Regions from separate parts of the Peribacillus sp. NPDC097264 genome, predicted to be linked through region 2. Evidence: riboswitches for the same ligand, from Rfam matches in the RefSeq annotation. Region 2 holds a riboswitch; the other holds the start of a gene.
The links. A riboswitch is a leader RNA that binds a small molecule or an ion and turns the genes downstream of it on or off. The one in region 2 is predicted to bind FMN.
Positions count from the first base shown of each region.

Region 1 (3,272 bases), on a different contig from region 2:
CCTGAATTATTTCCTGAGGTTCCTGATCAGGACGGTTATGGATAGGATGAGGATGAGGGCGGCCAGGATATAGGATGTGGTGGTGATTGTAGGATGGGGCGTGCTGTTCCTTACGCCGATTCCGATGATGGCCCAGACGAAGACGAGTGGGTAGCACCAGTCCTTGTTTTTGATGGCAAAGATGAATGCCAGAGCCGTGGCTACGAGTAAGAGGGCGATCGTCCATGCTACATCGGAAATCCCGAAACCATTCCAGCCGATATAGGTCAGATAGTAGGAAATGTTAGCAATGGTCGCGACGCTCACCCATCCTAGATAGACGGAAAAGGGCATCAAGTCGAGAAAGGCATGCCTCACTTTTATAATGTTTGTGTAAATGACAATCAAGGTCAATAAAAGTGTAATGATGATGATGACGGATAACAGGAAGTATTCGTAATGCCAAGCTAATAGCCAGGCTCCGTTAAATATACAGCTTAAGGCGAACCATGGGAAAGAGACCATATATGCGGGACTTGTTTTGTGTTTCCCCATAAACTGTCTGGCTACCCAGATGGCAAGAAGAAAATAAATCAATCCCCATATCGAGAATACATAGCCGGCTGGGGTAAAAAGAACGTCCAGTTTCCCGGAAACTTCCCCTGAGGTTTGGCCATTGAAGGGAAGGTAATTAGCCAGGAAGTTCATCGTGATGACGAACAGATAGGCAACAAGATTGATAAGAACAATTAGCATGTGTCTTCCTCCTTTGAATGAAATTGGGACATATTATCTTATTCCTTTTAAATTGGAGAGATAACCTTTTTTAGCACATCGGAAGGAAGGATTCTTACTTGGTGGATAAAAGAAGGTATTCAAGATCTGTAAAGGGATAAAGGTACAACACGTCTAAAAAATAAGGACCTTGCTACTTTTATTGCAGCAAGGTCCTTTAAAGGTGCTTAATTAATTAGTAAAATTAGGATTTAGCGTTAACAACCGTTTCATCCTTTTTTTCGGGGGTTACATATTCTTCTTTTAATATGGAATAATAGGCGCTGTCTAATAATGTACCCTTCGTCATGTGGCTTTTACGGTGAATCCCTTCACACTTCATGCCTAAGCGATCCAATACTTTCCCGGATGCGGCATTTATCACATCACATTCAGCAAATACTCGCTCCAAATCCAAAACATGGAAGGCTAATTCCAGTATTGATTTTCCCGCTTCGGTCATATAGCCTTTACCCCAGAAATTCCGGTTTAAAGTATAACCCAGTTCTCCACATTTGTTCGATTCATGCACTCTGAATTCGATAGCCCCAATCATTTTGTTGTCTTCCTTTAACACGAGTGCATATTTGCCGATAGGCTCTTCCAAGAAATAGTTCGCTATGAAGTTCTTAGTCTGGTCCAAATCTTTATGTTTGTCGTAAAGGTAACGTGTCGTTTCTTCATCAGATGTATATTCATACATATCCTCAGCATCATCAAGCGAAACCGGACGTAAGATGATACGCTCACTTTCGATATGATTGTGCTGAACCATTAAAAGGTTTGTCTTTCCCATTTGAATTCCCCATTTATTCTTGATTTTCCAATTATTATATCATGATTTGTCACATTTATAAGAAAATAATGGAATCAAATTTTAGCATCTCACTCAGATCGTGTATACGAGATTTGTATTATGGCAGGGATCCATTGATATGTAAGCACCACGGCTATAGTCGCTTACATAGGATCGTTTCCTTCTTTTTCTTATAGGAAGTGCTTGCAACTATCGATTCATTTTAGGATAGATGTTTTACATCCGTACTTTAGAGTGTTAAAATAATGGAAGATTCAAAAAAATAGTTAGTCCTTCGGGGTCGGGTGAAAATCCCAACCGGCGGTGATGAAGCAATTCTAAGCCCGCGAGCCTGATAAAGGCAGGATTTGGTGAGAATCCAAAGCCGACAGTACAGTCTGGATGGGAGAAGGACGTGTGAAATCCAAGTGTATACGTACGCCTATTTTTTCAGAATATGAAATGATGGGTTTATTAGGTATACCATTTTTTTCACTCATTTCTCCTGCTAACTCCTTAGGCCATCCTAAGGGGTTTTTTATATGTGTATAAAAGGGGGAGAAACTATGTTTACCGGAATCATTGAGGATATCGGCACGGTTCATTCCATGAAAAAGGGAAGAAGCAGCATGGAACTGGCCATTTCCTCTAAGAAAGTACTGGAAGATGTCCATCTTGGAGACAGCATTTCCGTTAACGGGGTCTGTTTGACGGTGACTTCCTTCACACAGACTTTATTTACGGTCGATGTGATGCCGGAAACGGTGAAAGCTTCATCGATCCGGACATTGAAACCAGGTTCAGAAGTGAATCTTGAACGTGCGATGAGTGCTAATGGACGTTTCGGCGGCCATTTCGTTTCAGGTCATATCGATGGAACGGGCACCATCATGAAAAAAGAACGAAAAGAAAATGCCGTCTATTATGTGATTCAGCTGGAAGAAGGGCTCAGTACATACTGTATGCCAAAAGGATCTGTTGCCATCGATGGGACAAGCTTGACGATATTCGGCATCGAGGGAAATTTGCTGACTGTATCACTCATTCCCTTGACCCATCAGGATACCATTTTGGGCAGGAAGGCGGCAGGCGATATCGTAAACATTGAAAACGACATGTTAGGGAAATATATCATACATCAAATGAAAAACAGCGAATCAAAACCAGGACTGGATTTAGCATTCTTGTCTAAGCATGGATTCTAATAAATGGAGGTGTACAGGATGTTCCATACCATTGAAGAAGCGATTGAAGATTTGAAAGCTGGGAAAGTAATCATCATTTCCGATGATGAAGACCGCGAAAATGAAGGGGATTTCGTGGTGCTTGCAGAAAAGGCGACACCCGAAGCCATCAACTTTATGGCGACGCATGGCCGTGGGTTGATTTGTACGACGATTACCGAACAGTTGGCGAAAAAGCTGAACTTGCATCCGATGGTCAATGATAACACCGATCATCATGGGACGGCCTTCACCGTAAGTATCGATCATAAAAGCACGTCTACCGGAATCAGTGCGTTCGAGCGGTCCATTACCATCCTTGAGCTTTTGAAGGAAGATTCGGTTGCCGAGGACTTTCAACGCCCGGGGCACACTTTTCCGTTGATAGCCAAGGCAGGGGGCGTGTTAAGCCGCACGGGACATACGGAAGCCTCCGTCGACTTGGCCAAGTTATGTGGGGCTGCTCCAGCAGGTGTCATTTGTGAAATCATGAATGAAGA
Region 1 is NZ_JBNNSR010000010.1:59,057-62,328, forward strand. It holds gene ACQKL0_RS16280 (tryptophan-rich sensory protein) at 7-735, opposite strand; gene ACQKL0_RS16285 (GNAT family N-acetyltransferase) at 959-1,549, opposite strand; FMN riboswitch at 1,837-1,967, shown strand; gene ribE (riboflavin synthase) at 2,116-2,754, shown strand; partial or broken gene ribB (3,4-dihydroxy-2-butanone-4-phosphate synthase) at 2,773-3,272, shown strand, end outside.
Region 1: another riboswitch for FMN. It lies ahead of ribE (riboflavin synthase); the one in region 2 lies ahead of ACQKL0_RS07890 (ECF transporter S component).

Region 2 (3,272 bases):
ACTAAATACGTACTCGTTATAAAGAAATTTTCCCAATAATTTGTGTTGACTTTTCATATACTGCCGTATTATCGTTACATTTTCTATTGATAAGTTCGGCATTCGGTCTTACAATAAGAAAGAGATGTTAATCTATAATAAAAAGGTTTTGAGTTGTAAATCAACTTAGGAGGGGTTTTATTCATGGCTAAATTTACTATTGTTGATAAAGAAACATGTATCGCTTGTGGAGCTTGTGGAGCTGCAGCACCAGATATCTATGATTATGATGATGAAGGAATTGCTTTTGTTACGCTAGATGATAACGAAGGAATCGTTGAAATCCCCGATGTTCTTATAGATGACATGATGGATGCATTTGAAGGATGCCCCACAGACTCTATCAAAGTCGCAGACGAATCATTCGAGGGCGACGCTTTAAAATTCGAATAAGAATAAAAGCCATTTTCATTTTGAGAATGGCTTTTTTTATGTATTTTTTAAAACTTCTCCCCATACATTAAAGAGGCAGAAACAACCCAGTTATCATCTGGTTGTTTCTGCCTCTTTTTATATATTAAGCATGTTTATATAACACTTGTTTTATTGATCCATGTTTGGAGTTTAACAAATAATAGCATGAAAACGGAAGTAATGAGCACTCCTTTAATGATGTTAAAAGGGAGTATTGCCGCAGTTACGAATTGTCTTGACTCTGGTGCGGTCATGGCATCCCATCCCATAAAGAAAGTATATGCCGGTAAAAAGACATAATAGTTCAAGACACTCATAATTAGCGCCATGGAAACTGTTCCGGCTAGCAAGGCAAATGTCATTCCTTTTTTCGAACTTATTTTTTTATATACATAATATGTTGGCAGTATGAATAATACCCCCGCTATAAAGTTAGAGATATGTCCAACCGGTACACCCGTATCGCTTCCAGTCATGACCATATCCAATAAGTTTTTCAGGAATTCAACTAAAACTCCTGCAAGCGGTCCGAAAATCAATGCCGCCATCAGTGCTGGGATGTCACTAAAATCAATGTTCAGAAAAGGCGGAAATCCCGGAAATGGAAAATTCAAAAGCATTAGTAGGTAGGAAAGACTTCCTAGCATTGCAAGTGTGACCATCTTTTTAACTTTGTTCGATTTCATAGTTCTCTCTCCTTCTTTTTCTTGATCTACCTTGAAAAAGAGGTTAGGGATCCTTCATGAATGTTGATGTTCAATAAAAAACCCCTTAATTCCGACAGAATTAAAGGGATAAATTAAAGGTTTCATCAAACAAACGTTCAGCACTTGACTGTTTGAACGCATTCAGGAACCTCCATCTTCTCCCATCCAGACTATACTGTCGGCTTTGGAATCTCACCAAATCCTGCCCTAAGGCTCGCGGGCTTAGAAGAATTTTTCTTCATCACCGCCGGTGGGGAGTTACACCCCGCCCCGAAGATAGACCTATAAAATTAATTTACAATTTTCATTATAAATGATTTTTCTTTTTTTGAATAGTATTTTCATCGCAACTATGAATTTACGACAATCGAATATTACACTTTTATTCATTTTAAACAAAATATGTATTTATAATCACGACATTTTACTCGGTCTAAAATAATTTTTATTTTTAGAAAATTACGACTCAAACCCTTTGCCCTTGCGGTTTTGGACGAGTGAATTTCAAAGCAACTTTAATTAAAGCGCTTACATATAGGTATGCCAAATTGACAGTTTTCCCATTTCAATTGTAAAATTAACTGAAATTTAAGAGAATTTTACCTAGGAAGGTGTTTACACGTGTATCAGATTTTAGTAGCAGATGCCATCAAACCAGAAGGACTCGGACCGCTTTCAGAGGCATCCAATATTCTTCTTATTCAGAAGACTGTAGAAGAAGCAGCAAACGAACTTGATCAGATCGATGCAATACTGGTTAGAAGTGCAACAAAAGTTACAGAAGATTTAATGAACCGCATGCCAAAACTAAAGATCATTGCTCGCGCAGGTGTCGGCGTTGATAACATTGACATTCCTGCTGCAACAAAACGAGGAATCGTTGTTGTGAATGCTCCTGACGGAAATACAATTTCAACAGCTGAACATACATTTGCCATGATGGCTTCCTTGATGCGCCATATTCCGCAAGCTTATGCTTCCCTGAAAAATGGAGAATGGAAACGATCTTCTTATACAGGAACGGAACTTCGCGGAAAAACTTTAGGCATTGTTGGTTTCGGACGAATTGGTGGAGAGATTGCCAAACGCGCAAAAGTTTTCGGCATGGAAGTCATAGTTTATGACCCATTCTTAACAGCCGATCGTGCAAAAAAAATGTCCGTAACTTCCCTGACTTTAGATGAATTGCTCCCTAAAGCAGATATAATCACTGTACATACACCTCTAACGGACGAAACTAGAGGGTTAATCAATAAAGAAAAGTTACTCACCTGTAAAAAAGGCGTGTACGTATTAAACTGTGCGCGTGGCGGAATCCTTGATGAAGATGATTTATATGAAATGATTGTCGAGGGACATGTAGCTGGAGCCGCATTGGATGTTTTTGTTGAAGAACCACCGCTTGGCCATAAATTACTTGAACTTGATAACGTCATCGCTACTCCTCATTTAGGAGCTTCCACTAAAGAAGCCCAATTGAATGTTGCCGTTCAAGTCGCCCAAGAAGTATTAACCTATTTTGAAGGTAATCCTGTATCAAGTTCAATTAACCTTCCAGCCATTTCTAAAGAGGTGTTTGAAAAGGTTCAGCCATTCTATCAACTAGTCCAACAAATGGGCTCCATTGCCTCACAATGCATGAAAGAAGGCATTCAGGAGATTTCCGTAACTTATGCAGGTGAATCATTGGACTTCGACACCGCTATTCTAACAAAAAGCCTAATAGCAGGCTTCTTCAAATCAAGAGTAGATGCTTCAGTTAATGAAGTGAATGCGCTATTGGTTGCTAAAGAGCGTGGCATTACCATTGGCGAAAAGGTTTCTACTGACTCTCTAGGTTATTCTAACCTGATCAGTCTAAAAGTAAAAGGCGACACTCGCGAATTAACCATTAGTGGTACTCATATCGAGAACTATGGTTCCCGGATTGTCAATCTGAATGGTTTCAAAATTGATTTCCATCCAGAAGCTAATTTACTTTATATCCAACACACTGATAAACCTGGAGTAATCGGTAACGTCGGTAAAATTCTTGGTGATCATGCCGTAAATATCGCGACTATGCAAGTTGGTCGTAAAGAAGCTGGCGGGGAAGCTATCATGGTATTGAGT
Region 2 is NZ_JBNNSR010000004.1:164,599-167,870, reverse strand. It holds gene ACQKL0_RS07895 (ferredoxin) at 184-432, shown strand; gene ACQKL0_RS07890 (ECF transporter S component) at 567-1,139, opposite strand; FMN riboswitch at 1,310-1,442, opposite strand; gene serA (phosphoglycerate dehydrogenase) at 1,782-3,272, shown strand, end outside.